DNA from 3 places in the Amycolatopsis sp. 505 genome. Region 1 is predicted to be linked to each of the others. Evidence: riboswitches for the same ligand, from Rfam matches in the RefSeq annotation. Region 1 holds a riboswitch; each other region holds the start of a gene.
What was found. A riboswitch is a leader RNA that binds a small molecule or an ion and turns the genes downstream of it on or off. The one in region 1 is predicted to bind S-adenosylmethionine.

Region 1 (9,460 bases):
GACTTCGGCGCGCTGAAGCTGAAGCTGGGTGGCGGCGACAACGGCCACAACGGCCTCCGCTCGATCACGAAGTCCCTGGGCACCCGCGACTACTACCGGGTGCGGTTCGGCATCGGCCGCCCGCCCGGCCGCCAGGACCCGGCGGACTTCGTGCTGAAGGACTTTTCGACGGTCGAGCGCAAGGAACTCCCGCTGGAGGTGGACCGGTGCGCGGACGCGACCGAGGCGCTGATCAGCACCGGTCTCGCGGCCGCGCAGAACACCTTCCACGCGGGCTGACATGGGTGGCAAGGTGAAGCCATGACCCCCGACGAAGTCCGGGCGATCGCTTTCGGCAAACCCCGCTTCGGCCGGCGCGGCTACAACGAGGACGAGGTGGACGCGTTCCTCGACCTCATCGCCGAGGCACTGGCCGGGCGGAACATCCTCACGCCGGACGACATCCACTACGTCGAGTTCACGATCATGCCGGTCGGCATGCGCAGCTACGACCAGGCCCAGGTCGACCTGTTCCTGGACGAGGCCGAGGCGGCGCTGGTCGAGCTGCGGAACCCGAAGCCGGCAGTCGTCGAGGAGCCGCAGCGCCCACAGGGCACGCGGAAGTGGTTCGGGCGCAGCTGACCCTCGTGTGAGGGGCGCCACACAGCGCTCGGTAGCGCAAACTCACCCGAAGGCGGGCGCGCGGCTGCCCGTGGGGGTGAGGTTGGGGGCAGGCCCTTCCGGGGAGCGTGTCCACCGGTTAGGACGGTGTACGGGAGTTTCGCACCCGCCGACCCCGGAATCGGAGAGTTCCATGTCGTTCACCGCCGAAGACCTCGCCGCGGTCACCTTCGGTAACGCCCCGATCGGCCGCCGTGGTTACGCGAAGCACGAGGTCGACGCGTTCGTCCGGCGGATCGCCAAGACCCTTGCCGACGAAGACGACCTGACCGCCGCCGAAGTGCACCACGTGATGTTCGCGAAGCCGCTGATCGGCAAGCGCGGCTACGACGAGCGCGAAGTCGACGAGTTCCTCGACGCGGTCGAGGACCAGCTCGCCGCCCGCACCGGCCAGGCCCCGGACCTCCCCGGCGCCCGCACGGCGCCCGAAGCCACCACCGAGCGCGCCGCCCCGCCGACCCTCCGCGCGGTGCGCGTCCAGCAGCGCTGACCTGGCCGGCGGCGGGTCGTCGAGGCCCGCCGCCGGAGCCCGTCAGGCGTCGGCGTTCTTCGAGATCTTGTCCGCGAACTGCTGGGCCGTCGCCGCGCGCTTGACCTTGCCCGACGGCGTCTTCGGGAGGCTGCCCGCCGGGAGCACCACCACCGCGTACGGCCGCATGTCCACCGCGTCGCGGACCCGGGCCGACACCTGCTTCATCAGGTTCTTCTCGGCCTCGGCGTCGCCCGCCAGCTTCGACTCCACGACCACCGCGAACCGCTCGCGACGGCTGCCCGCGTCCAGCCGGACCGCCACCGCGTTGCCCGCCCGCACGCCCTCGACCGACGTCGCCGCGCGCTCGATGTCCGTCGGGTACAGGTTGCGGCCGCCCATGATGATGACGTCCTTGCGGCGGCCGCAGATGACGATCTGGCCGTCCACCAGGTAGCCGAGGTCGCCGGTGTTCAGCCACCCGTCGTCGTCCTGCGTCGCGAGCGGGCCGTCCATGGTCAGGTAGCCCGGGGTCACGGCCTCGCCGCGCAGCCGGATCTCGCCGACCTCGCGCTCGCCCAGCCGCGCGCCCGACTCGTCGACGATCTCCGCCTCCAGTCCGTCGAGGGGCCGGCCGAGCAGCGCGAACGACCGGACGCTGTCGGTGCCGCGCCGCGGGTCGCCCTCCAGCACCGGCACCGCGCGGTTGTCCGCCTCCAGCGCGTCGGCTTCGACGACGTCCAGGGTGAGGCCGGTGAACAGCGGCGCGAACGACACCGCGAGCGTCGCCTCCGCCATGCCGTAGGCCGGGAAGACGCACTCGGCGGGCATCTTGAACCGGGCGCCGGCGTCCACAAAGGTCTGGACGGCGGTCTCGTCGATCGGCTCGGCGCCGTTCAGCGCGATGCGCAGCGTCGAGAGGTCGTAGGCGTCGTCCTCGTCGACACGGGCCATCCGGCGCCCGACGATGGCGTACGCGAAGTTCGGCGCCGCCGTCGTCGTGCCGTGGTATTTGGTGATCAGTTCCGGCCAGATCAACGGCCCCGAGAGGAACTCGACCGGCGTGATCTTGACCAGCTCGACGCCGAAGGTCATCGGCACGGTCAGGAAGCCGACCATGCCCATGTCGTGGAACGTCGGCAGCCACGACACCATCACGTCGACGTCGAAGTCGAACTCGGCGCGCTCGACCATGGCCTTGACGTTGGAGTACAGGTTCCCGTAGGTGATCCGCACGGCCTTGGGATCGGCGGTCGAGCCGCTGGTGAGCTGCAGGAGCGCGGTGTCGCCCTCGTCGGTGGGGACGACGTCGGCGAGCGGCTCGGCCGCGGCGAGCTCGGTGATGAGCTTGAACCCGATGCCCTTCTGCTCCAGCACGGGCGCGAGCTGGTCGAAGGGCTCCCCCAGCAGCACCAGGTCGGAGCCGATCATGCCGAGCACCCGCACGGTGTCCTCGGCCCACTCGGCGAGGTCGGTGCGCGGGGTCGGCTGGTGCAGCATGGTGACGCTGCCGCCGGCCAGCCAGACGGCCTGCACGGTCGGCGCGATCAGCACCGGCGCGGCGGCCAGCACGGCGACCGCGCCCCCGCGTTCGAACCCGCCGGCCACCAGGCCACCGGCGATCCGCCGCGCCTCGGCGTGCACCTCGGCCCAGGTCCGCCGGACCGGCTCCTTCGGCTCCCCGGTGACCATGCCGCGCTGCTGCCCCCGCTTCGTCGCGGTGGCGACGAGCGTGTCCACGAACCTGCTCATAGCGGGAACATTACTGTCTGGACGTCAACATCCGCCGAGCAACGCGGAAACGAGGCCTCGAAGCCGGCGGTCCACCTGGTGCTGCCCGCGCAGCCGGACGACGACGAGGCCAGGGTGGCGGTCCTCGTCGATCGGGCCGAGCACGCTGGTCACTCCAGCAGCTCGGACGTCTCCAGCCAGCGGCCCTCGACGTCCTCGATCTCGCCCTGGACGCCCTTGAGCTCGGCGTTCAGCTCCATCAGCTTCGCCGGGTCCGTCGCCGCCGCCAGCAGGGCTGCGTGGAGCTTCTCCTCCTTCGCGTGCAGCTGGTCGAGCTTGCGCTCCAGCCGGCCGAGTTCCTTCTGGGCCGCGCGCAGGTCGGCCGCCGACTTCTTCGCCTCCGCCTTCTCCGCCGTCGGCGCCGCCGCGGCCGCCGGTTCCTTGGCGAGAGCGCGGCGGTTCAGGTACTCCTCGATTCCGCCCGGGAGGTGGGTGATCCGGCCGTCGCCGAACAGCGCGACGATCGTGTCGCACACCCGCTCCACCAGGTAGCGGTCGTGGGAGACCACGACCATCGTGCCCGGCCAGCCGTCGAGGAGGTCCTCCAGCTGCTGGAGCGTGTCGATGTCCAGGTCGTTCGTCGGCTCGTCGAGGAGCAGCACGTTCGGCTCGGCCATCAACAGCCGGCACAGCTGCAACCGGCGGCGCTCGCCGCCCGAGAGGTCCTCGACCGGGGTCCACTGGCGGGCCGCCGGGAAGCCGAGCTTCTCGCCCAGCTGCGACGCCGTCATCTCCTGCTTGCCGAACACCACGCGCCCGGCGACCTGCTCGATCGCCTGCAGCACGCGCAGGTCGCCGGGCAGGTCGTCGAGCTCCTGGCGCAGGTGCGCGAGCGCGACCGTCTTGCCCTCGATCCGGCGACCCGTCGAGCCCTCGACATCGCCGCCGAGCAGCTTCAGCAGCGACGTCTTGCCCGAGCCGTTGACGCCGACCAGGCCGATCCGGTCGCCCGGGCCGATCCGCCAGGTGACGTGGTCGAGCAGCGTCCGGTCACCCACCGCGTACGTCGTGTCTTCCAGCTCCAGCACGGTTTTCCCGAGCCGCCGCTTCGCGAACGCCTGCAGCTCGACGGAGTCGCGCGGCGGCGGGACGTCGGCGATCAGCGCTTCGGCCGCCTCGACGCGGTAGCGCGGCTTCGACGAGCGCGCCTGCGGGCCGCGGCGCAGCCACGCCAGCTCCTTGCGGGCCAGGTTCTGCCGCTTCTCCTCGGCCGTCGCGGCCAGCCGCGCCCGCTCGGCGCGCGCGAAGATCCAGTCGGCGTAACCACCTTCGTACTGCTCGACGCGGCCGTTCGCGACCTCCCACGTCAGGGTCGCGACGGTGTCGAGGAACCACCGGTCGTGCGTGACGACCACGACGGCGACCTTCCGGGCCAGCAGGTGGTCGGCGAGCCAGCGGACACCTTCGACGTCCAGGTGGTTGGTCGGCTCGTCGAGCACGATCAGGTCGAGCTCGCCGGTCAGCGCGGCGGCCAGGGAGACCCGGCGCCGCTCGCCGCCGGACAGGTTCGCCGTCGGGGTGTCCAGACCGATCGCCGTGATACCCAGGCCGTCCACAATGGACCGGACACGGGCGTCGGCGGCCCATTCGTGCTCGGCGCCGTAGCGTTCGAGCACGACGTCGCCGACCGTGCTGCCGTCCGGGAGTTCCGTGCGTTGGGTGACCACGGCCATCCGCAGATCGCGAACATGGCTCACCCGCCCTGAATCCGGCTCGGCGAGTCCGGAAAGGACTTCCAGCAGCGTGGTCTTGCCGCCCCCGTTGAGGCCGACGACGCCGATGCGCTGCCCGGCCGCGATGCCGAGGGAAACGCCGTCCAGCAGCGGGCGAACCCCGTAGGACTTGCTCACCGCCTCCAGGTTGACCAGGTTGGCCATCCGCTCAGCCGATCCTTTCCACAATGACGAACCGGGTCGCCACGACCTGAGTCGTGTCGTCCACGGTGAATTCCGGGTTCTCCAGGGCGGCGCGCACTTCCGCGCTCTGCCAGAACTTCGTGTGCTCCGCGCGCCACTCGGCAACGCTCGCGAAACCCTCGCCCTCGCCGAGCGCGTGCTCGATGTCCACTGCGGACAGTGGCAGGACACGTACCTCGACCGTTTCGATGACCGCCACCCCGGTGCCGGCGGAGTCGAGCACCAGCTCTCGCTCACCCACGAAGGGCAACGCTTCGCCGTCGTGTTCGTATTCCGCGAGCAGGGCCGAGGTCGTCGTCTTCTCCCCGGCCAGGATCGCCGCGACCAGCTTGTCGCGCAGCGGGCCGGGGAACGCGAACTCGGCGTGCTTCATGCGTGCACCCGCGGCGGCGCCGGGCGCGGCGCGTCGTCCCCGCCGACCACCCGGGCGCCGGGGACCGGGCCGTGGGCCACGCGGACCGTGCGGCAGACGCCGGCGCCCGACAGCTCGGCCGCGACCTCCACCGCCGACTGCGCGTCTTCGCAGAGGAACGCGCACGTCGGGCCGGAACCGGACACCGTGCCCGCGAGCGCGCCCGCGTTCACGCCCGCCCGGAGCGTGCGGCGCAGGTCGGGCCGCAGCGAGACCGCGGCCGCCTGGAGGTCGTTGCCCAGCAGCAAGGCCAGCTGGCGCGGGTCGCCCGAGGCCAGCGCCTCGACGACCGGCGTGTGCGAGCCGATCCGGGGCGGGTTGCCCGCCGCGCGCAGGCGGTCGAGTTCGCCGAACACCTTCGGCGTCGACAGCCCCTCGGCGGCGAAAGCCAGCACCCAGTGGAACGTGTGCCGCGACAGCACCGGGACGAGCTGTTCGCCGCGGCCGGTGCCCAGCGCGGTGCCGCCGTAGAGCGCGAACGGGACGTCGCTGCCCAGGCCGGCGGCGATTTCGGCGAGTTCGTCGCGGGTGACGTCGAGCCCCCACAGCGAAGCGAGTCCGACCAGTGTCGCCGCGGCGTCGGCGCTGCCGCCCGCCATGCCGCCCGCGACCGGGATGCCCTTGCGCAGCACCACCCGGACCTTCGGCTCACCGGTGCGCCCGACGTGCGCCGCGAGCGCCTCGACGGCCCGCCAGGCCAGGTTTTCGGGGCCGATCGGGACCGAGCCCTCCCCCTCGCCGTAGACCTCGATGCCGGGCTCTTCGGTGACCGCGACGGTCACCTCGTCGGTCAGCGACAGCGCCTGGAACACGGTGACCAGCTCGTGGTAACCGTCTTCCCGCAGGTCGTCGACCGAAAGGTGCAGGTTGACCTTGGCCGGGACCCGGACGGTGACTGGGGGCGGAACTACAGCGAGCACCCGACCAGCCTACGTGCCCGCGGAAACGCCCCGATGCGACCTGCGCATCGGGGCGTTCCCGGTGGAAAGCTCAGGCAGCCGCCACACCCTGCGGGCTGCGCGCGGTCTGCGTCACGTGCCCGCCGCGCTCGGCGACCCAGGCCAGCGCCGCGTCGGCCCGCTCGCCGCGGACACCCAGGCGGAACCGGCCGACCGGCGTGTCACCGATGCGGGTCAGGCCGCCGCCGATGGTGGCGAACTCGACGTCGAAGCGGCCGGCGGCCTCGGGCAGCAGCGCGCCCACCGAAGCGAAACCGACCAGCACGACGTCGGCCGAGCGGTCGTAGCGCGCCGCCTGCGAGCGGGTCGTCTCGATGGCCGGCAGCAGCGCCTGGGCGGTGCGGCTGGCCGGGTTCGAGATCAGGTCGAGCACCGTGCCGCGCTCGACGACCGTGCCGTCCTCCAGCACCGCGACGTCGTCGCAGACCCGGCGGACCACGCCCGCGTCCGGCGTCGTGACGACGATCGTGGTGCCCAGCTCGGAGCGCGCCCGGTCGAGGACGGCGAGCACCGCGCCGGCCTCCTCCGGGTCGACGCCGGCGGTCGGGTCGTCGGCGAGCAGCACGGCCGGGGCCGCCGCCAGCGCCTTCGCGACCGCGACGCGGCGCAGCTGCCCGGCGGACAGCTCACCGGGCCGCTGCGTGGCGCGCTGGGTCAGGCCGACGAGGTCGAGCAGCGAGCCGACCCGGCTGCGGCGCTGCGGGCCGTCGACGCCGAGCTGCTCGAGCGGGGAAGCGATGTTGCCGGCGATGGTGCGCTCGGCGATCAGCTCCGGCTTCGTGGAAACGACGCCGAGCTGACGGCGGATTTCGCGGAGGCGGCGGCCGTCGAGGGTGCCGGTGTTGAGGCCGTCGAGGCGGACGACACCGCGGTCGGGGCGCTCCTGCAGGGCGATGCACCGGGCGAGGACGGACTTGCCCGACCCGGCGGGACCGACCACGCCGAACAGCGAGCCTGCCTGGACGTCGACGCTCACGTCCCGCAGCGCGACGACGGAGTTTCCGTTGGTGGCAAAGGTTTTGGACAGGTTTTCGACGGTGATCACGAAGGCTCCAGAAAACGGGGTGCAGGCAGCGCGCAGCACCCGGCCGCAAGCGAGTTCCGTCCTGTTCGGACGGTGCATGAAGAAGAGGTGGACCGGCTCGGACTAGCTCAGTGGGAGCGTCGACATGCGGTCACGGAGCGGCGGCCTTCGTCGACAACGCGACGCCTGGTCAGGAGCAGGGGGCGGGCTACCCTCTTCATCGAAAACGGCCTCCATCGGTCCTGGCGGTAGCACCTGCCCTGTGGAGGGTGGTTGCTGCGACTTCGGCGAGCCAGGTCTCTCAGTCGCTCGGGATGGACGTATTGAGTAAAACCGATCCCGAGGAGCGAAAGCAAGCCCGTTGGCCCAGATCACACGAGTGGAGGTGTCCGAATCGCGGGATCACGGGCTTGGCGGGCGTATTTTCACGCCTCCACTGTGGAGCCGCTAGCGCGCGGCGGCGATGCGGGCGAAGTCGTGCACATCCAGCTGCTCGCCACGGGTCCTGGGGTCGATCCCGGCCGCCGTCAGGAGTTCGCCGGCGCGCTCGGCCGAGCCCGCCCAGCCCGCGAGCGCGGCCCGGAGCGTCTTCCTGCGTTGTGAGAAAGCGGCGTCCACCAGGCCGAAGAGGACGTCCCGGTCGTCGGACGCCGTCGCGTCGGCCCGCTCGAAGGCGACGAGCGCGGAATCGACGTTCGGCACCGGCCAGAACACCGAGCGTGGCACGGCGGCGACCTTGCGTGCGGGGCCGTACCAGGCGAGCTTGACGCTGGGCACGCCGTAGATCCGGCTGCCGGGGCCGGCGGCCATCCGGTCGGCGACCTCGGTCTGCACCATGACGAGACCGGTCCGGAGGGAGGGCACCTCGGCCAGGAGGTGCAGCACGACGGGCACGGCGACGTTGTAGGGCAGGTTGGCGACGAGAGCGGTCGGCTCGCCCAGTTGTTCGCGGGTGACGCGCAGGGCGTCCGCCCCGACGACGGTGAGGTTCCCCGCGGCCTCGGGCCCGCGTTCGGCGACGGTCTTGGGCAGCCGTTCGGCGAGCTTGGGGTCGATCTCGACGGCGACCACCCGGGCGCCGGTGGCGAGCAGCCCGAGGGTCAGGGACCCGAGGCCGGGCCCGACCTCGAGGACGACGTCGTCGGGCGTGACGTTCGCCAGCTCGACGATCCGCCGGACGGTGTTGGGGTCGTGCACGAAGTTCTGCCCGAGCTTCTTGGTCGGCCGCACGTCGAGTTCGGCCGCCAGCGCACGGATTTCGGCCGGTCCCAGCAGTTCAACCACCGCTGGAGCCTACTTGAACCCGGAATTCGCGTGATCAGAGGCGCATCTCGCGTGATTGGGGGGACGACACGCGTGATTGGAGAGCCGACACGCGTGATTGGCGGGTCGACACGCGAAACGGCCCCCGTCCGGGGAGGGACGGGGGCCGGTTCGAAGCGGTACTCAGGCCTTCTTGCCGCAGACCGGCCAGGCGCTGTAGCCGCCGCGGGCGTCGCGGACCTTCTCCGCGACCGCGATCTGCTGCTCGCGCGAAGCCTGGCTCGGCAGGTTCGCGTACTGGTCGCCGCCGTAGGCGTCCCACGTGCGCTTGTCGAACTGGAGGCCGCCGTAGTAGCCGTTGCCGGTGTTGATGGACCAGTTGCCGCCCGACTCGCACTGCGCGATGCGGTCCCACGCGGAGCCGTCGCCGATGTTCGGGGCCGGGGCTTCCTTGGTGCCGACGTGGACGATCTTCGGCTTCGGCTGGGTGATGACCTTCTCGGAGATGCTCTCCCGGCCGACCTCTTTGCCGTTCTTCTGCGTGACCTTGTAGGTCACTTCCTTCTCACCCGGCGTGCCGGGGTCCTCGACCTGCGTCTTGCCCTTGGCGAGGTTCGGGTCGTCGACGCGCTGCTCGGGCGGGTCGATGGACTCCTTCTGGACGACCGTCGAGACGCCGGTGCGGCTGATGTGCACCTCGGCGCCGTCGGTCAGCTTGACGTCCAGGCCGCCCTCGGCCTGGTCCTCCGGGCCCAGGGTGAGCTTGTACTCGCCCAGGAACTCCTTCGTCGTCACGGCCGTGGTCTTGACCTGCTTCGGCGCGTTGCCGCCGTCGTACAGGGTGATGTTCTTGAGCGTCTTGATCTCGACGGTCGCGCCCTGCAGCGGCAGCTCGCCGCTCTTCGGCATTGACATCCAGGTGCCGGCCTTGTCCATCTCGGTCATCCCGAGCTGGCTCAGCGCGTC
Region 2 (9,460 bases), on a different contig from region 1:
GCCCCATTTCCTCGGCGAGCCGCTCGCTGTAGAGCCCCCAGCCTTCGACGTAGGCGTTGAACATGCCGATGCGGCGCAGCAGCGGCAGCTCGGTGAGCCCCTGCGCGATGCTGAGCTGGAAGTGGTGGCCCGGCACGGCTTCGTGGAACGCCGTCGTTTCGGCCATGTGCCGCAGCCGCTCGGTGGCTTCGTGGGTGTTCGCGAAGTAGATGCCCGGTCGCGAGCCGTCGCCGGCCGGGCGCAGGTAGTACGCCGCGGGCGCGCCGGGCGCGACCTCCGCCGGCACCGCTTCGACCGTGCACTGCTGCTCCGGGATCCGGCCGAACCACTTCGGCGCTTCCGCCGTCGCCCTGGCGACGGCCGTGCGGGCGGTCTCCAGCAGCTCGTCCGCGCTGCGCCAGCGCAGCCCCGGGTCGGTGCGCAGGCGCTCGAAGATCGCGGCCAGGTCGTCGGTGCCGAACACCTTCAGCCCCAGCTCGCGGTATTCGGCGGCGAGCGCCTCGATGGTGTCGAGGCCGATCCGGTGCAATTCCTCCGGGCTGAGCCCGGTGGTCGTGTGCATCCGCGCCAAGCCGGTGTAGGTCTCCGCGCCGCCGGGCAGCCACGACACGCCCGGCCGGTCCGCGGGGCGTCCGTGCGGCTTGACCTCGGCGATCAGGAACTCGCGGTATTCGGCGAAGGCCGGCCGGACGACGTCGGTGAGCAGCTCCTCCCGCCGCCGCTCGAACTCCTCGTCCGGGGCGGGCTGGCGGCGCAGCGGGTCGGCCGCCGGGTCGGCGAGGTACCGGTCGAGGTGCGCGACCGCGGCGTCGACCAGGTGGGCCACCGGGAGCAGGCCGTCGGCGATGCCCTCGGCGTGCCGCCGCGCGGCCTGGCGCAGGTACACCGGGATCGCGGCGAGCCGGCCGAGCTGGGCCTCCGCGGCCTCGCCTGCCGTCACCGTGGTCATCGGCAGGGCCATCAGCAGGCCCGCCGCGGGCCCGATGGACAGGTCGGTGACGGCGAATTCGACGAGCCGGCTGTCGATCGAGGCGATGCGGTTCTCGGCCGTGGTGATCAGCACTTCGCGGGTGACCCGGTCCTCGGCGCTGTCCGGCTCCAACGCGCGGGCCCGCTCGAGGAACGCCACGAGCCGGGCCCGGAACGCGCGCTCGGCTTCGGCCGACAGGTCCGCCAGGCCGGGCTCCGCCGGGCGGATGCCCAGCAGGGCCGGCGTCAGCGGATCGGCGGCGAACAGCGCTTCGACGAACTCGTCGGCGAGTTCGGTGACCGCGGTCATGGCAGGACCCCCAGCTTCGGCTGATGTGCTCTCGGCCGACCCTAACGGAGATCACCGACAGAACCGCCGCGCCGTTCGCCCGGGGCGGACGGCCTGCGGCGCCGCGGATCGGCCAGGAGGTAGCGTTCTTCAGGTGGCCGTGACCGATCCCGTGGATACCCGCCTGCTCGCCGCGCTCGCCGACCTCGGCAAGGCGGCGGTGCACGAGCTGGCGGCCAAGGTCGGCATGGACCCCCGCGAAGTCGCCTACCGGCTGGTCGCCCTCTCCGGCAGCGGGCTCCCCTTGCTCGTCGGCGTCGAAAGCGACCCGAACGGCCTGCGCGCGGCCATCGCCGGCGCGCCGCCGTCGTGGGCGAACCGGCCGCCGCAGTTCCCGCCGCCTTCGCAGCCCGTGCCTTCGCAGCCGCCCGCGCCGCCGATGCCGCCGCCGGTCCAGGGGACGCCTTCGGGGCCGTACACCGTCCAGGGCGCCCCTTCCGGGCCGTACAACGTCCAAGGCGCCCCTTCCGGACCGTACACCGTGCAAGGCGCGCCCTCGGGGCCGTACAACGTCCAAGGGGCACCTTCGGGGCCGTACAACGTCCAGGGGACGCCGTCCGGCCGCTACCCGGGCCCGCCGCCCCAGCAGCAACCGCCGCGCCCGCCCCGGCCGTTCACGCCGCCGCCGGTGCCGCTCGACCCGGCCGTGAGCACGTGGGGCGTCCCGCAGACGGCGTCGTGGGCCCGCGGCGACGAACCCGCGCGGCCGAGCGGGCCCGCGGCCGGCAAGCGGGGCCGGCTCGGCGAGGTCATGGAGACCCAGGGCCTGGAGGGCGAGCAGCTGTCGGTGCAGCTCCTGGAGGTCCAGGACCCGGCCGACTACCTGTTCAGCGCGGCCGGCTACCGCCTGGAGGACGGCGAACGCGCGGTCGTGGTGCACACCGAGATCACCAACCGCGGGTCGATCCCGTTCGCGTCACTGCCGGACAACTACCTCGAACTGCTCGCCGCCGACGGCCAGGCGATCGGCAAGGCACCGGTGTCGCTGACGTCCCGGCCGCCGCACAAGATCGGCGTCAAACCGGGCGAGACGCTGGGCGGCCACACGGTGTACGTGCTGCCGGACGCCACCCGCGTCGTCTCGGTCCGCTGGAGCCCCCGGCCGGAGCCGGACGAGCGCACGCTGACCTGGTCGATCGAGGATCAGTAGCTCTCGTCGCGCAGGATTTCCAGGGCCTTCGCCAGGTCCTCCGGGTACTCCGACTCGAACTCGACCCAGCGGCCGTCCGCGGGGTGGGCGAAGGCCAGGGTCTTCGCGTGCAGCCACTGCCGGCTCAGGCCGAGGTGGCGGGCCAGGACCGGGTCGGCGCCGTAGGTCAGGTCGCCGACGCAGGGGTGCCGCAGCGCCGAGAAGTGGACGCGGATCTGGTGCGTCCGCCCGGTTTCGAGCTTGATGTGCGCGAGCGACGCCGCCCGGAACGCCTCGACGACCTCGTAGTGCGTCACGCTCGGACGGCCACCCTGGACCACCGCGAACTTGTAGTCGTGGCGCGGGTGGCGGTCGATCGGGGCGTCGATCGTGCCGCGCGTCGGGTCCGGGTGGCCCTGGACGATCGCGTGGTAGCCCTTGTCGACCGTGCGCTCCTTGAACGCGCGCTTGAGCACGGTGTAGGCGTGCTCGCTCTTGGCCACCACCATCACGCCGGTGGTGCCCGCGTCGAGCCGGTGGACCACGCCCTGGCGTTCGGCCGCGCCCGACGTCGCGATCCGGAGGCCGGCCGCGGCGAGGCCGCCGACGACGGTGGGGCCGGTCCAGCCCGGGCTCGGGTGCACCGCGACGCCGACCGGCTTCGAGATCACCACGATGTCGTCGTCGTCGTGCAGGATCTGCATGCCTTCGACCGGCTGCGCGACGACCTCGACCGGGTTCGCCGGCTCCGGCAGGGTGATCTCCAGCAGGCCGCCGCCGGACAGGCGGTCGGACTTGCCCGCGGGACGGCCGTCGAGCAGCACGTCCCCGGACTCGGCGAGCTCGGCGACGACCGTGCGGGACAGCCCGAGCAGCTTGGCCAGGCCGGCGTCGACCCGCATCCCGTCGAGCCCGTCGGGCACCGGGAGCATCCGCGAGCTCACGCCTGCTCCTCCTGCTGTTGCTCGGCCTTCTTCTTGTCCTTGGTCGATGTGCCGTCGTAGTCCTTGCCCAGCAGGGACAGCAGCACGATCAGGGCGCCGCCGACGCAGATCGCGGAGTCGGCGATGTTGAAGATCGCGAAGCCCTTGCCGTTGGGCGCGAAGGCCGAGATGAAGTCGACGACGTGGCCCTGCAGCCCGCCGGGCGCGCGGAAGATGCGGTCGGTCAGGTTGCCGGTGGCGCCCGCGAGCACCAGGCCGAGGCCGATCGCCCAGCCGATCGAGCGCAGCCGCCGCGACAGCCAGATGATCGCGATGACCACGGCGAGCGCGACCAGGGCGAGCACCCAGGTCATGCCGGTGGCCATCGAGAACGCGGCGCCGGGGTTGCGGATCACCTGCAGGTAGATCAGCCCGCCGAGGACCTTGACCGGCTCCTTGCCCTCCAGGTTGGCGACGACCAGGTTCTTCGTCACCAGGTCGATCGCCCAGAACACGACGGCGACCGCGAAGACCCAGCCGACCCGCCGCTTCGGCAGCAGCGGCTTCGCCGGCACCTCCGGGTTCTCGGGCGCGTCGGCGGCCGGATCGGGCACCGCCTCGGCGGGCGCGGCGGTGTCGGGTTCGGAGTGGCTGGGCTCGGTGCTCACCGGTCCATTGTCCACGGCGCTGGTCAGGCGGCGGCGGGCCCGTCCGGACGCGGCCGCAGGAGCACGGCGAAGGCGGCCGCGAACAGGACGCCCGCCGCGGCGAGCGCGCCGGCTGCTGGAGGTAGGAAAACCGTCGCGACCAGCGCGAACACGCCGGTGACGGCCAGCAGGAACCAGCTGCGTTCGCAGCCGGCCAGCACCAGGAGGCCGAGCGTCGCCAGGAGCGCGCCGCGGACGTCGCCGCCGAGCCGGAACTGGAGGGCGCCGACCAGGTCGAGCAGCGGGACGGCGGCCAGCGCCCCGAGCGTGCCGAGCAGGAACCGGCCGGGACGCTCGGGCCGCAGCTGCCGCCAAGACCAGGCGGCCACGCAGAGCACCACGCAGACGAGACCGGCGAGCCAGCCGAGCCGCGCCGAGGGCACCACGTCGACGGCGGCGGCGATCGCTCTCTGCTCGCTCGCCAGGCCGGTGCCGTTGAGCTCGTTGGTCGCGAAGCCGTGCGACCGCTGGTACCCCAGCGTGCTTTCGGGGCGGTCCGTGACCAGGTCGACGGCCACCAGCACGATCAGCGCGAACCCCAGCGCGGCCAGCGGGAACCAGGACCGCCGTGAACACCCCATCGGGTCAGGGTATCGAGCGCGGGCTTCCCCGCAGCAGGGCGATGAAGGCGGCGGCGAGCAGGATCATCGCCGAGGCCAGCATGCCCGCCGTGTCCGCCGAGAGCACCACGGCGACCAGGGCGAATGCCACCGTCGTCAGCAGGACGAACCGGCTGCGTTCGCAGGCGGCGAGCAGCAGCAGGCCGAGGGTGGCCAGGAGCGGGCCGCGCAGGCCGTCGCCGAGGCGGAACTGCCAGGACCCGACCAGGTCGAGCAGCGGGACGGCGAGCAGCGCGGCGATCGTGCCGAGGACGAACCACCCCACCCGGCCCGGCCGCCGGGCGAACGCGTACCAGACGGCGGTGCCGAGGACGGCCACGCCGAGCGTGACCAGCCATACCGGCCCGGCCGGGAGGCTGCTGTCCCCGACGTGGAAGTCCAGCGGCCACCGCTGCGCGCGGCTGTACTCGGTCGCGCCGGGCGGGACCGCCGGTGCGAGGAGGAGGTTCGCGGACTCGCTTTCGGCCCGGCTCCGGCGCCACAGCAGCTGCACGACGACCGAGCCGAGCTGCGCGAACCCCAGCAGTGCCAGCGGAAACCAGAAACGCGGCCCTCTCCCCATCGGCCCAGGCTGGCGTTCAGCAGAACGGCGGCAGCTCGCGCGGGTCGCCGACCGGGGCCCAGCGGCCGTCCACCTTCGCGTACTCCCAGCGAGCTCCGCGGGCGACGATCTGCCGCAGGGCGAGGAGCACGCGGTCGACGTGTTCCTCCGTGCTGCCGAGGCCGAGGCTGACGCGGACCGCCTGCTGCCCGTCGCCGCCGGTGCGGCCGATCAGGCGCTTGGCCGCGATGTGGGCGCAGAAGGCGCCGTCGCGGACGCCGATGCCGTACTCGGCGGACAGGACCGCGGCGAGCCAGCCGGGGTCGAAGCCGTCGACGACGAAGCTGACCGTGCCGACCCGGTCGACCGGCGCGTCGAACAGCCGCAGCTCGGCGCAGCCCGGGATGCTCTCGAGGCCCTTGCGGAGCCGGGCGAGCAGGGCCTGCTCGTGGTCTTCGATCGCGGCCCAGTTTTCGCCGAGGGTCTCGCACGCGACGCCGAGCGCGTACACGCCGACGGTGTTGGGCGAGCCGGCTTCGTGGCGCTCCGGGCCGGTGTTCCAGACGACGGCGTCTTCGGTGACGAGCTTGGTCGCACCGCCGCCGGCGAGGTACGGGCGGGCCGCGCGCAGCCAGTCGGCACGCCCGATCAGCGCGCCCGCACCGAAGGGCGCGTACAGCTTGTGGCCGGACAGCGCGACGTAGTCGACGTCGAGTTCCTTGAGCGAGATCCGGCGGTGCGGGGCCAGCTGGGCGGCGTCGAGGGCGATGCGGGCGCCGTGTTTCCGCGCCACGGCCGCGATTTCCGCCACCGGGAGCAGCTCACCGGTCACATTGGACGCCCCGGTGACGACGACCAGCCGCGGGCCCTGCGGGGCTTCGGCGAGTGCTTCGTCCACAGCGGACACCGCGGCGAGGCGGGTGCGCGGCGTCGGGATCCGCCGGACGTTCGGGCCGTGCCACGGCAGCAGCGCGGCGTGGTGCTCGGTGTCGAAGACAACCACCGTGGTGTGCCGGGGAAGGCTGCGGGCGAGGAGGTTGAAGGAGTCGGTGGTGTTGCGGGTGAAGACGACGGTGTCGGTACGCCGCGCGTCGACGAAGCGGCGCAGGACGTCGCGGGTGCGCTCGTAGAGCTTGGTGGAGACCTGCGACGCGAAGCCGGCGCCGCGGTGGACGCTGGCGTACCAGGGCAGGAACTCGTCGACCTTCGCGCGGACGGCGTCGAGGCAGGGTGCGCTCGCGGCGTGGTCGAGGTTGGCGTAGCCGATGTCCCCGCCGGTCACCAGCGGAACCCGCAGCGACGCCCCGGCGACGGCGGGAACGGCAGGGGCTTCGAGCTGGGTGCGGTCGATGGCGAGAGTCATCGGGGTGCCTCCTCGGCGATCCGGGGGACCCCGGCGAGGGGCCCGCGCTTGCCCGTCGCACGGCGCGACCGGCCCGGTCTTCACCCGGGGCACCCCACCGCGGTAGGAGGGTTGCCGGCCAGCAAGCCGGGGCTTCGCGCTGGCACTCATGACCTGGTTCGAAAGGTAACCGAGAGCGCGCCCGGGCGCCAACCCCCGTCGCACATTCTGAGACGCCGGTCACAGAGCGTGCTCAGCGACCGGATTCGCCCTTCCAGCGGGCCAGGCGGCCGGCCCGGTCGACGGCGCGCAGCCGGCGTTCGACCGCGTCGCGGACCGCGCTCGTCGTGACGACCAGGAGCTGGTCGTTCTCCTGCAACCGGCTGGTCTTCTGCGGGGTGAACCCGGCGCCGTCGCGGACGACCAGGCTGATCGTCGCCCCGACCGGCAGCCGCAGCTCGGACAGGTACACGCCGTGCATCTTCGACCCCGGCTGGATGCGGACCTGCAGCAGTTCGGCGCCGAGCTCGTCCAGCGGCGCGGAGTCGACCTCGATCTCGTGCGCTTCGGACTTCTTGGCCAGCCCGAGCGTGCGCGCGAGCGGGCCGAGCGTCGCCCCCTGGACCAGCGTCAGCACGATGACCAGCACGAACACCGCGTCGACCAGCCGCTGCGCGCCCGGCAGGCCCTGCGACAACGGGATCATGGCGAGCACGATCGGCACCGCGCCGCGCAGCCCGGCCCACGACAGGAACACCTGTTCCCGCCACGGCAGGCGGAACGGCAGCATCGACAGCACCACCGAGACCGGCCGCGCCAGCAGCAGCACCACCGCGCCCGCGACCAGGCCCGGCACGATCGCGTCGAGCAGCCGGCCCGGCGAGGCGAACAGCCCGAGCAGCACGAACAGCCCGATCTGGGCCAGCCACCCCAGGCCCTCGGCGAACGAGAGCGTGTCCGACCGGTGCGGCAGCCGCGAATTGCCGAGCACCAGCGCGGCGACGTAGGTGGCGAGCAGCCCGGACGCGTGCAGCAGCTGCCCGGACGAGTAGGCGACGACGCACACCGCGACCGTGGCCAGCGGGTAGAGGCCGGTCGCCGGCAGCGCGGCCCGGCGCAGCGCGATCCCGCCGAGCCAGCCGAAGGCGAGGCCGATGACCAGGCCCGCCGTCAGCTCGTAGACCACCAGCAGCGGCAGCGTCCAGTCCACAGTGGTGCCTTCGGCCAGGACCACGACGGCGATGTAGGCCGGTGCGTCGTTGATCCCCGACTCGAGTTCGAGCGCGCCGGTGAGCCGTTTGCCGATCCCGGCCGTGCGCAGCACCGAGAACACCGCGGCCGCGTCGGTCGAGGCGAGCACCGCGCCCCACAGCAGCGCCAGCCGCCAGTCGAGGCCCAGCAGCCAGTGCAGGGCCGCGCCGGTGGCCGCAACGCTCACCACGACGGCCACTGTGGACAGTGCGATCCCGCGGCCCAGCGCGGGTTTCACCGCCGACCACCGGGTGGTCAGCCCGCCTTCGGCGAGGATCATGACGAGGGCGGCGAGGCCGAGCGACTGGGTCAGGCCGGGGTTGTCGAACCGGATGCCGAAGCCGGCTTCGCCCAGCAGGACGCCGATCCCCAGGTACAGCAGCAGCGAGGGCAGGCCGAGCCGGATCGACACGCGCACGGCCAGCACGGACGCGAGGAGGACGACGCCGCCGACGCCGAGCAGCACGGGAAGCTGGTCCATGCCCGCCTCCTCCCGAGTGCCGTGGGGCTCTCAGAATAGTGAGGCACGTGGATTAACTCGTTCGTGTACCGCTGCCCGGCGCCGGACACCCGGTGTGTTAAGGCGCCGCAACACCACTGAGCGCGTCGAGATCGACACCGAGCGCGGCGAACGGCTCCCCCGCTGCCGGCAGCACCTTGACCGCGCGGTGACCGTCCCGGGCCACCCAGCCGGCGTCGACCGCCCGCTCGAGCAGCGCGGCGGGCAGGGCGCCGGCGAGGTGGTCGCGGCGCTCCGTCCAATCCAGACAGTCACGCAGCAGCGGCCGCCGCCCGGCCGCGACGGGGACACCGAGATCCGCCAGGACGTCGCGGCCGCGCGGGGTCAGCGCCAGCCCGGCGGCGGTGTCGACCAGGCCGGTGGCGAGCATGCCCTCGCGGAGGGCGACGCCGAGCTCGCCGGCGAGGTGGTCGTAGCAGGTCCGGGCGAAGCCGAGCCGCCGGGCGCGCAGGGAGGACTTGAGGCCGGTGACCGGCCGGTGACCGGCAGCCTTTCGGGGGCTCCGGGTGGCGGAGCCCCCGGCCCGGGGCAGCGCCCCGGATGTCACTGCGTGCTGGGCCAGGTGCTCGATCAGCTCGGCGACCCGCGGGTCGGCGATCCGGACGTAGCTGGCCCGCCCCTGCTTGACGCGGGCGACGAAGCCGGCACCGGCCAGCCGGGTGACGTGCTCGCTGGCCGTCGAGAGCGCGATCCCGGCCGCCTTCGCGAGCTCGCCGACGGTCCAGGCCCGCCCGTCCAGCAGCACGAGGCACATGGTGGCCCGGCTCGGGTCGGCGAGCACCGCGGCCACCTCGGCCAGCGCGATCGTCTCCATGCCCCCACGCTACGGCCCCGACCCGTCGGCCACGGCCGAACCTTCGTACCCGGCCGGACGACACGCGTACCTGGATGGACGACACGCGTACCTGGATGGACGACACGGCGGCTGCGGGCCGGTGCGGGTCAGAGGGCCTTGAGGAACTTGGCGGCCAGTTGGACGGCCGGGCCGGAATCGTTCGACTTTTCGAGGACCACGGCGAAGGCGATGCTGCCGCGGTAGCCGACGAACCAGCCCGTGGCGTTCGAGCCGTCGCCGAACTGGGCCGTGCCCGTCTTGCCGAAGACGTTGC
Region 3 (9,460 bases), on a different contig from region 1:
CGAACTGCTGACGCGGGATCAGCTCGCGCAGCCGCGTCGCCATCCGGTTGCCGTAGCCGTAGGCCGCGTCCTTGTGCACGATCGCCGAGAACGCGTCCACGGTTTCGCCCTGCAGCAGGATATCCACCTTGACCAGATCCGAAATCTGCTCGCCGGCCTCTTCGTAATCGAGAGACGCGTAGCCGCGCGTACGCGACTTCAGCGTGTCGAAGAAGTCGAAGATGATTTCCGCCAGCGGAATGTTGTAGCGCAGCTCGACGCGGTCCTCGGACAGGTAGTCCATGCCGAGCAGCGAGCCCCGCTTCGTCTGGCACAGTTCCATGATCGTGCCGACGAACTCCGACGGCGCCAGGATGCTCACCTTCGACACGGGCTCGTGCACTTCGGCGATCTTCAGCCCGGTCGGCCAGTCGGACGGGTTCGTCACGACGACCTCGCTCCGGTCTTCGAGGACCACGCGGTAGATGACGTTCGGCGCCGTCGAGATCAGGTCGAGGCCGAATTCACGCTCGAGCCGGTCGCGGGTGATCTCCAGGTGCAGCAGGCCGAGGAAGCCGCAGCGGAAGCCGAAGCCCAGCGCCACCGACGTCTCCGGCTCGTAGTCGAGCGCGGCGTCGTTCAGCTGGAGCTTGTCCAGCGCCTCGCGCAGCTCGGGGTAGTCGGAACCGTCCACCGGGTACAGCCCGGAGTAGACCATCGGCTTCGGTTCGCGGTAGCCCGCCAGCGCCTCCTTGGCGCCGTGGCGCTCGGAGGTCACGGTGTCGCCGACCTTCGACTGCCGGACGTCCTTCACACCGGTGATCAGGTAGCCGACCTCGCCGACGCCGAGGCCCTTGCTCGGCTTCGGCTCCGGCGAAATGATCCCGACCTCGAGGAGCTCGTGCGTGGCGCCGGTCGACATCATCCGGATCCGCTCGCGCGGGGTGATCTTGCCGTCGACGACGCGGATGTAGGTGACGACGCCGCGGTAGGTGTCGTAGACCGAGTCGAAGATCATCGCGCGGGCGGGCGCGTCGGCGTCGCCCTGCGGCGCCGGGACCTGCTTCACGACCTCGTCGAGCAGCTCGCCGACGCCCATGCCGGTCTTGGCCGAGACCCGCAGCACGTCCTCCGGCTCGCAGCCGATGATGTGGGCGAGCTCACCCGCGTACTTGTCGGGGTCGGCCGAGGGCAGGTCGATCTTGTTGAGCACCGGGATGATCTGGAGGTTGTTCTCCAGCGCCAGGTACAGGTTGGCCAGCGTCTGGGCCTCGATCCCCTGCGCCGCGTCGACCAGCAGGATCGCGCCTTCGCACGCCTCCAGGGCCCGGGAGACCTCGTAGGTGAAGTCCACGTGGCCGGGCGTGTCGATCATGTGCAGGACGTGGTCCTGCCCGTCGACCTTCCAGGGCAGCCGGACGTTCTGCGCCTTGATCGTGATGCCGCGCTCGCGCTCGATGTCCATCCGGTCGAGGTACTGGGCCCGCATGGCGCGCTCTTCGACGACGCCGGTGAGCTGCAGCATGCGGTCGGCCAGGGTCGACTTGCCGTGGTCGATGTGCGCGATGATGCAGAAGTTCCGGATCAGCTCCGGCGGCGTGAAGGTGGTGTCGGCGAACGTCGTCACTCGAATGAGTCCTCGGAAAGTCGGGGATGGCCACCTCTATGTTCCCATGGCCCTCCGGGTGCGGGTGGGGGTCATCCCCGATGCGGGGTTCCGCGATCCGTGGTGCCCTCGAAGTATGAGCACTCCGCACCAGCCGGCACCCCCTCCCCAGCCGGAGACCAGCGGGTTCGCCCGCGTCCTCGACCGGACGTTCGGTCACCCCTCCGGCGCGCTCGGCCGCCTCGGCGGCTGGGTCATGGCCCGCGGCAACGCGGCGACCGAACACCGCGTCGTCGACCTCGCGAAGATCGAGCCGGACGAGACCGTCCTGGTCGTCGGCCCCGGCCCCGGCGTCGGCCTGGAAGCCGCCGCGCGCCTGGCCGGGCGCGCCGTCGGCGTCGACCCCTCCCTCGAGATGCTCACGCTGTGCCAGGAGCGCTGCGGCGACCGCGCCGAGCTGCGCGAAGGGTCGGCGGCGCACACCGGCGAGCCCGACGGGTCCGTCGACGTCGTCCTGAGCGTGAACAACGTCATGCTGTGGGAAGACCGCGCGGCCGGGTTCGCCGAGTTGTTCCGGGTGCTGCGCCCGGGCGGGCGGCTGCTGCTGTCCGCGCACGAGAAGTGGCTGCCCGTGACCAGGCACGTCCTGGCCGACGAAGCCGCCGCCGCGGGCTTCGCCGACCTGCAGACCTGGACCTGGGAGCCGCCGGGGTTCGCCGCGCTCGCCGCCCAGCTGCGCGCGGTCAAGCCCGCCTAGCGGGTGTCCGTGCGGATCGGGTGGCCCTCGGGCACCTCGACCAGCACGATGCGCGTGCCGTCCGGATCGGCGATCCAGGCCTCGTCGAGGCCCCACGGCTCGCGCCGGGCGTCGCGCACCGGTTCCAGGCCCTTCGCCGCGAGGTCGGCCAGGGTGCCGGCGAGGTCCCGGACCTGCAGCCAGAGCACCAGATCGGGTGACGCGCCCGCCTCGCCCGCGCCGGAGACCTCCAGCGAGCCGTGGCCGAGGAAGAACACGGTGCCGCCCGGGAACTCCCGCTCCACGGCCAGGCCGAGGGTGTCGCGGTAGAACGCCGTGGAAGCGGCGGCGTCCCGCGGGCGGATCAGCAGCCGGCTCTTCAGGATCTCCATCCGACCATCCCTACCGGACGGGCTCAGGCGGCCGCAATCGCCGCGATGCCGGACAGCACGATCACCGAGCCGGCCAGCCGCCGCACGGCGTCCCGCTCGCCCAGGACCAGCCACGCGGCGAGGCCGCCGAGCACGATGCTCAGCTCGCGGGCGGGCGCGACCAGGCTGACCGGCGCCATCGTCAGGGCGAACAGCACGAGGATGTAGGCGACCGGCGACAGCAGCCCGACGAGCAGCACCTCCCGGCGGTGCTCGCGCCAGACGCGGCCGACCTCGGCGCGCCCGGCCAGCGCGCCGGGCACGAGCAGGACGCTCTGCAGGACCGAGCCGAGGCCGAAGTAGACGACCGGCGGCACGCCGAGGCCGGTCACCGAGTGCGCGTCCCAGAGCGTGTAGCCGGCGATGACGGCGCCGGTCAGCAGGCCGTAGAAGATCCCCGCTTTGACCGCCCGCGGGTCACCCGCCTTGCGGCCGGTGCTGATCACCAGGACGCCGGCGATCACCAGGAACGCACCGAGCAGGCCGAGCGGGCCGGGCCGTTCGCCGAGCACGAGGACGGCGGCCAGCACCGACAGCAGCGGCCCGGTGCCCCGCGCGACGGGGTAGACGACGGACAGGTCCCCGACGCGGTACCCGCGTTGCAGCACGATGCCGTAGGCGATGTGCAGCACGGAGGTGACGACGGCGGCGAGCAGCCAGCTCCACTGTGGACGGTCGGCTTCGACGACGAGCTGGACGACCGTGATCGGCAGCAGCGCGACGGCGCCGACGGTGTAGTAGAGCCAGACGAACTGGGTGCCACCGGAAGAAATCCGCTTGGCGGCGAGGTTCCAGGCGGCGTGCACGACGGCCGCGACGAGGACGAGGGACAAGGCGGTGGCGTTCATCGGACCCCTTCGGGTTTTCGCGCGCGCGAAAGCCGGGTCCTCCAGGCTTTTGCCCCGTCAGATGAACGACCGGCCGTCCGGGCCCGCCGATGGTGCCGCTCGGACCAGGCCCACCGGTCCTGGTTGTGTCGAGCTGGAAGCGCGGACCGGCGACGGAACCCTAGGCACTACCGCCGTCCACCGTACTCCCGGCTCCGGACGCCCGCGGCCCGGCTGTTAGAGTGGTCGCTCGCTGCCCGTGCGGCATTCCGTCATGGAGGAAACCCGGTTTCACCGGGGCCACTTCAGCGCGGCGGCGATCTCACCGAGTGAAACAGGAGTTGCCCTATGGCCAACATCAAGTCGCAGATCAAGCGCATCACGACGAACGAGAAGGCGCGTCAGCGCAACCAGGCGATCCGGTCCTCGGTGAAGACCGCGATCCGCAAGGTCCGCGAAGCCGCCGAGGCCGGCGACAAGGCCAAGGCCGTCGAGCTGCAGCGCGACGCCGCCCAGAAGCTGGACAAGGCCGTCTCGAAGGGCGTCATCCACGCCAACCAGGCCGCCAACAAGAAGTCGGCGCTCGCCAAGCGCGTCAACGCGCTCTGAGCTGGTTGATTTCTGGGAAGGCCCCGGCTTCGGCCGGGGCCTTCTTCATGTCACCCCTTGGCCGCGGCCACCTCGAGGACCGCTCGCTCCAGCGCGTAGCCCGGGTCCGCCGCCGCGCCCTTGACCTCGGCGTTCAGCCGCGCGACCACGCGCATCGCCGTCGCCAGGCCGTCCGGGTTCCAGCCGCGGGACTGGCCCTGCGCCTTGCGGATCTTCCACGGCGGCATGCCGAGCTCGCCCGCCAGCTGGTTCGGGTTGCCCCGGCCCGCGCCGGAGACCCGGGCGATCGTGCGGACCGCGTCGGCCAGCGCGTCCGCGACCAGGACGTGCGGGACACCCAGCTGCATCGCCCAGCGCAGCGACTCCAGCGCCGCCGAGCGGTCCCCGCTGACGGCCTTCTCCGCGACCGCGAACCCGGTGACGTCGGCGCGGCCGCGGTGGTAGCGGCGGACCGCGTCGGCGTCGACGGTCCCGCCCGTGTCCGCGACCAGCTGCGTCGCCGCCGAGGAGAGTTCCCGCAGGTCGGAGCCGACGGCGTCGAGGAGGGCGGCCACCCCGGCCGGGTCGATCTTGCCGCCCACCCGGCGCACCTCGTGGCGCACGAACTGCTCCCGCTCGGCCGGTTTGGTCAGCTTCGGGCACTCGGTGACCTCGGCGCCGGCCTTCTTCAGCGCGGCCGGGAGCGACTTGCCGGCCTTGCTGCGGCCACCGCCGGTGTGCACGACGACGAGCACGACCCCGTCCGCCGGGTCCTTCAGGTAGCTCGCGACGGCGTCGGCCAGCTCCTGCGAGATGTCCTGCGCCGACTCGAGGACGATCACCCGGCCCTCGCTGAACAGCGACGGGCTGACCAGTTCGGCCAGCTCGGGCGCTGTGAGATCGGACACCCGGACGCGGGTCAGCTCCGCGGTGGGGTCCGTCGCGCGGGCGGCGGCGAGCGTCTCGCGGACGGCCCGCTCGATCAGCAGTTCTTCCTCCCCCAGCACCAGCTGCAGCGGGGTCGGGGCGGTGGCTTGCGCGGTCACCCGGGAATCCTCTCACTTGCGCTCCGATGCCCCCGCTCCGGTGATGTCGGGCGGCCACCGTGGCACGGCGCGAGCGCGATGTCGTACGGTGTAGCCGAGGCAGCCCGCCCCGGACGATCCGGCGTGCGCGGCACCGACAACCGAATACCGCTCATCCAGAGGGGCAGAGGGAACGGCCCGACGAAGCCCCGGCAACCGGCGTACAGCCCGTCATCCCGCGATCGCGGGGTAGCTGACGACCACGGTGCCAATTCCGGCCCGCTTCGGCGGGGCAGATGAGGAAAGGAACCTCGCGATGACCGCCACCCTCGGCACGACCTCCACCACGAAGACCCCGGATCTCGGTCCCGCCGTCGAACTGGTGTCGAAGGAAGAGGGCCACCGGCAGCCGCTCGCCCCGGAGTTCGTCTCCGCCGAAGACTTCTCGCCGCTCGAGGTCGCCTACGACTTCGGCCGCGTCCGCCGCGAGGACATCGAGGCCGGCCCCAAGAACATCTGGCGCTACAAGAAGCTCCTTCCGGTTCCGTCCAACGTCGAAGAGATCCCGAACACCGAACCGGGCGCGACGCGGCTGGTCCGCGCCGACCGCCTCGCCAAGGCGCTCGGCCTCAAGCGCGTGTGGGTCAAGGACGACACCGGCAACCCGACGCACTCGTTCAAGGACCGCGTCGTCGCCGTCGCGCTGGCCGCCGCCCGCGAGTTCGGGTTCGAGGTGCTCGCGTGTCCGTCGACCGGCAACCTGGCCAACGCGACGGCCGCCGCCGCGGCCCGCGCCGGCTGGCGGTCGGTCGTGCTGATCCCGAAGACCCTCGAGCGCGCCAAGATCCTCACCACCGCGGTGTACGACGGTGACCTCCTCGCCATCGACGGCAATTACGACGACGTCAACCGCCTCGCCACCGAGCTCGCCGGCGAGCACCCGAAGTGGGCGTTCGTCAACGTGAACGTCCGGCCGTACTACTCGGAGGGCTCGAAGACGCTGGCCTTCGAGGTCGCCGAGCAGCTCGGCTGGCGCATCCCGCCGCAGATCGTCGTCCCGATCGCCTCCGGTTCGCAGCTGACCAAGGTGGACAAGGGTTTCCGCGAGCTGGGTCAGCTCGGTCTCGTGGACGCCAGCCCGTACAAGGTGTTCGGCGCGCAGGCCACCGGCTGCTCGCCGGTCTCGGCCGCGTTCCGCGAGGGCCACGACGTGGTCCAGCCGGTGAAGCCGGACACGATCGCCCGTTCGCTGGCGATCGGCAACCCGGCCGACGGCCCGTACGTGCTCGACATCGTCAACCGCACCGGCGGCGCGATCGAGGACGTCTCCGACGAAGAGGTCGTCGAGGGCATCCGCCTGCTCGCCCGCACCGAAGGCATCTTCACCGAGACGGCGGGCGGGGTCACCGTCGCCACGGCGAAGAAGCTGGTCGAGACGGGCAAGCTGGACCCGGACGCCGAGACGGTCCTGCTGATCACCGGCGACGGCCTCAAGACCCTCGACGCGATCGAGAACCACGTCGGCCCCAAGGCCACCCTGCCGCCCTCGGCCGCGGCCGTGAACGAGGCCCTCGGCTACTGAGCTCCGGCCGGGGCGGGCTTCGGGCCCGCCCCGGCACTCAGCGGCGCGGCGGGCCGCGCGGCTCGCCTCGCCGGACTATCGCCGTTCCGGTGACCACCGCGGTGTCGCCGTCCAAATCGGTGCGGGTGACTCGCGCGCCGAGCGCCACCAGCGTGTCCACTGTGGACTTGCTGGGGTGGCCGTACGTGTTTCCCGCCCCCACGCTGACCAACGCCACCCGCGGGGCCACCGCCGCGAGGAACGACGGCAGCGAGTAACGGCTGCCGTGATGGGGCACCTTCAGCACCTCCGCCTTCAGATCTCCGATGTCGGCCAGCAGGTCCGCCTGCGCGGCCAGTTCGACGTCGCCGGTCAGCAGGACCCGCCCGGCCGTGGTTTCCGCTCGGAGCACCACCGAGCTGTTGTTGATCGTCGTGCCGTCCTGCGGCCCGTCTTGCCGCGCCGGTACATAACGGGGACCGAGGACGTCGAGCGCCAGGCCCGGCCAGTCCAGCCGCTCCCCCGGGCTCAGCTCGACCAGCGGCACTGCCCGCCGACCGGCCTCGGCGGCGACCTGGCGCCACGCCCACCCCGGCGACCGCCCGGGGCCGACGGCGATCGCACCGACCGCGCGACCGTCGAAGACCGAGGCGAGGCCGCCGATGTGGTCGGCGTGCAGGTGGCTCAGCACCAGCAGCGGAACCCGGTCGACCGCCAGCCGGTGCAGGCACTCGTCGACCGGCCCCGGCTCGGGCCCGGCATCGACGACGACCGCGCGCCCCGGCTCGGCGGTCGCCAGCACGACCGCGTCGCCTTGGCCGACGTCGCACTCGACCATCGCCCAGTTCCGCGGCGGCCACGTCGGCGCCACCACCCGGACCGGCACGAACACCAGCAGCGCACCGGCGACGAGCACGGCCATCAGCACCCGCACCTTCCGGTGCCGGACCGCGAGCGCCAGCACCGCCAGGACGGTGGCGGCCAGGAGACCGCCCACCCAGCCGCCGGGCCAGGCGATGACCGCGCCGGGAGCCCGGGCACCGTGCCGGGCCACCGCGATCAGCCACCGGGCCTCGGGGTCGGCCAGGTGCACCAGGAGTTTCCCGGCGCCCGGCCACCACGGACCGGTGATCGTCGCCAGCACGCCGAGCACCGTCGCCGGGGCCACGACGGGCGCGGCGAGGACGTTGGTCAGCACCGAAACCAGGCTCACCGACCCCGCCATGCCCGCGAGCACCGGCGCCGTCACCAGGAAGGCCGCCAGCGGGACGGCCAGCCCTTCCGCGAACCCCGGCGGGATCCCGCGACGGACCAGGGCACCGGCCCAGCGCGGCGCGAGCAGGACCAGCCCGCCGGTGGCGCACACCGACAGGGCGAAACCGAAGTCCGTGGCCATCGCCGGATCCGCCACTACCAGCAGGCACACCGCAAAGGCCAGCGCGGGCAGTGCCGAACCACGGCGTCCCAGCGCCAGGGCCAGGAGTGCCACGGCCGCCATGACGCCGGCGCGCAGCACGCTCGGCTCCGGGCCGACCAGGACGAGGAACCCGGCCAGGCACGCCCCGGCCGCGGCGGCCGACAGCCGGGGGCCGAGCCGGAGCAAGCGCAGCAGGAGCAGGACCGCCCCGCAGACGACAGCGAGGTTGCCCCCGCTGACCGCGGTGAGGTGCGCGAGGCCGGCGGAGATGAACTCCTGCTCGACGCGAGGGGACAACGCGCTCGTGTCGCCCAGCACCAGGCCTGGGAGAAGACCTGCGGGTTCGTCCGGCAGGACCTGGCACAGGTCGTGGAGCCCGGTGCGCAGCTCGGCAGCAGCCCGCTGCCACCACGGTGAAGGGCCTGGGTCGGCCGGTGGGCCGCGTACGGACAGCACCGCGACGGTCAGGTCCGAGCCGCGCGGCGGCATCAGTAGGCCGCTCGCGGTCACCTCCTGGCCTGGCAGCAGGGACGTCCACTGCTCGACGGGGGCCAGCAGGAGGACGCGGCCGGACGAAGGAACCGGCCGTCCGTCGACCGAGGCAGTGCGGACGTCGGCCGCGAGGACAACCGACCGGGCGCCTGCTTGGCGGTCGGCGTATCCAGCGCTACGCACGGGTTTCGGGCGCTCGGCGACGACGACTCGCAATGCGGCCGGCAGGCCTTCTGCCGTGCGGAGCTCGTCACGTTGGGCGTCGCGGATTCGCCAAGCGACCGGGCCGGCGGCAAGGAGGCCGAGGATGAGGAGGGCCGCTACCGCGTCGCGTGCCCGGGGGTGGTTGCGGGCTCGCCACAGGACGAGGCCGGCGATCATTGTGGTGGCCAGGCCGGTCGCGACGGCCGTCCACCAGCCGAGCAGCAAGCCGGCCAGCGCTGCCAGCCAGCAGGCCGCTGCCGCCGGGACGAGCCGCATGTCCTGGCGGGTGTCGGTTGCTGGGAGGGTGGTCATTCTGGTGTCACCTCCTGCGTGACGGCGAACATGGGCACACCGCTGGTGCGTGCTGTGGTGAACCGGGAGCGCGGTGCCCGGGACGGTGGTCATCCGGTGGCCACCGCCCGCGAGGGAGCCGTCTCGGCCACACCGTCGGCGCCGGCCATGGCAGCCGGGTACAAGGCACCGTGCTCATCGGACCGCCACCTTCCGAGAGCATGCGAGCGGACCGCTTCCGAGAAGCACCGGCACCCGGCCCGCTGCACCCGCCGGTCCACGGGCGGTGTGGATTCGTCGATC

Region 2: it holds a riboswitch for S-adenosylmethionine, as region 1 does, so the genes downstream of both, H5965_RS44770 (aminotransferase class V-fold PLP-dependent enzyme) here and H5965_RS30015 (ATP-binding cassette domain-containing protein) in region 1, are expected to answer to the same signal.
Region 3: it holds a riboswitch for S-adenosylmethionine, as region 1 does, so the genes downstream of both, thrC (threonine synthase) here and H5965_RS30015 (ATP-binding cassette domain-containing protein) in region 1, are expected to answer to the same signal.

Annotation. Positions count from the first base shown of each region.
Region 1 is NZ_JACKQP010000008.1:445,698-455,157, forward strand. It holds gene pth (aminoacyl-tRNA hydrolase) at 1-279, shown strand, start outside; gene H5965_RS29980 (DivIVA domain-containing protein) at 301-621, shown strand; gene H5965_RS29985 (DivIVA domain-containing protein) at 794-1,150, shown strand; gene H5965_RS29990 (fatty acyl-AMP ligase) at 1,193-2,881, opposite strand; gene H5965_RS29995 (hypothetical protein) at 2,906-3,034, opposite strand; gene H5965_RS30000 (ABC-F family ATP-binding cassette domain-containing protein) at 3,031-4,797, opposite strand; gene H5965_RS30005 (ASCH domain-containing protein) at 4,802-5,209, opposite strand; gene H5965_RS30010 (4-(cytidine 5'-diphospho)-2-C-methyl-D-erythritol kinase) at 5,206-6,168, opposite strand; gene H5965_RS30015 (ATP-binding cassette domain-containing protein) at 6,239-7,252, opposite strand; SAM riboswitch class I at 7,462-7,552, opposite strand; gene rsmA (16S rRNA (adenine(1518)-N(6)/adenine(1519)-N(6))-dimethyltransferase RsmA) at 7,679-8,515, opposite strand; gene H5965_RS30025 (transglycosylase family protein) at 8,678-9,460, opposite strand, start outside.
Region 2 is NZ_JACKQP010000020.1:78,716-88,175, forward strand. It holds partial or broken gene H5965_RS44740 (DUF885 domain-containing protein) at 1-1,279, opposite strand, end outside; gene H5965_RS44745 (AsnC family protein) at 1,413-2,468, shown strand; gene H5965_RS44750 (RluA family pseudouridine synthase) at 2,462-3,391, opposite strand; gene lspA (signal peptidase II) at 3,388-4,038, opposite strand; gene H5965_RS44760 (hypothetical protein) at 4,062-4,658, opposite strand; gene H5965_RS44765 (hypothetical protein) at 4,663-5,259, opposite strand; gene H5965_RS44770 (aminotransferase class V-fold PLP-dependent enzyme) at 5,276-6,601, opposite strand; SAM riboswitch class IV at 6,641-6,755, opposite strand; gene H5965_RS44775 (potassium/proton antiporter) at 6,834-8,312, opposite strand; gene H5965_RS44780 (metalloregulator ArsR/SmtB family transcription factor) at 8,410-9,165, opposite strand; gene H5965_RS44785 (penicillin-binding transpeptidase domain-containing protein) at 9,294-9,460, opposite strand, start outside.
Region 3 is NZ_JACKQP010000006.1:356,010-365,469, reverse strand. It holds gene lepA (translation elongation factor 4) at 1-1,606, opposite strand, end outside; gene H5965_RS23600 (class I SAM-dependent methyltransferase) at 1,722-2,342, shown strand; gene H5965_RS23595 (VOC family protein) at 2,339-2,713, opposite strand; gene H5965_RS23590 (DMT family transporter) at 2,737-3,600, opposite strand; gene rpsT (30S ribosomal protein S20) at 3,928-4,188, shown strand; gene holA (DNA polymerase III subunit delta) at 4,239-5,213, opposite strand; SAM riboswitch class I at 5,362-5,495, shown strand; gene thrC (threonine synthase) at 5,509-6,774, shown strand; gene H5965_RS23570 (ComEC/Rec2 family competence protein) at 6,812-9,178, opposite strand.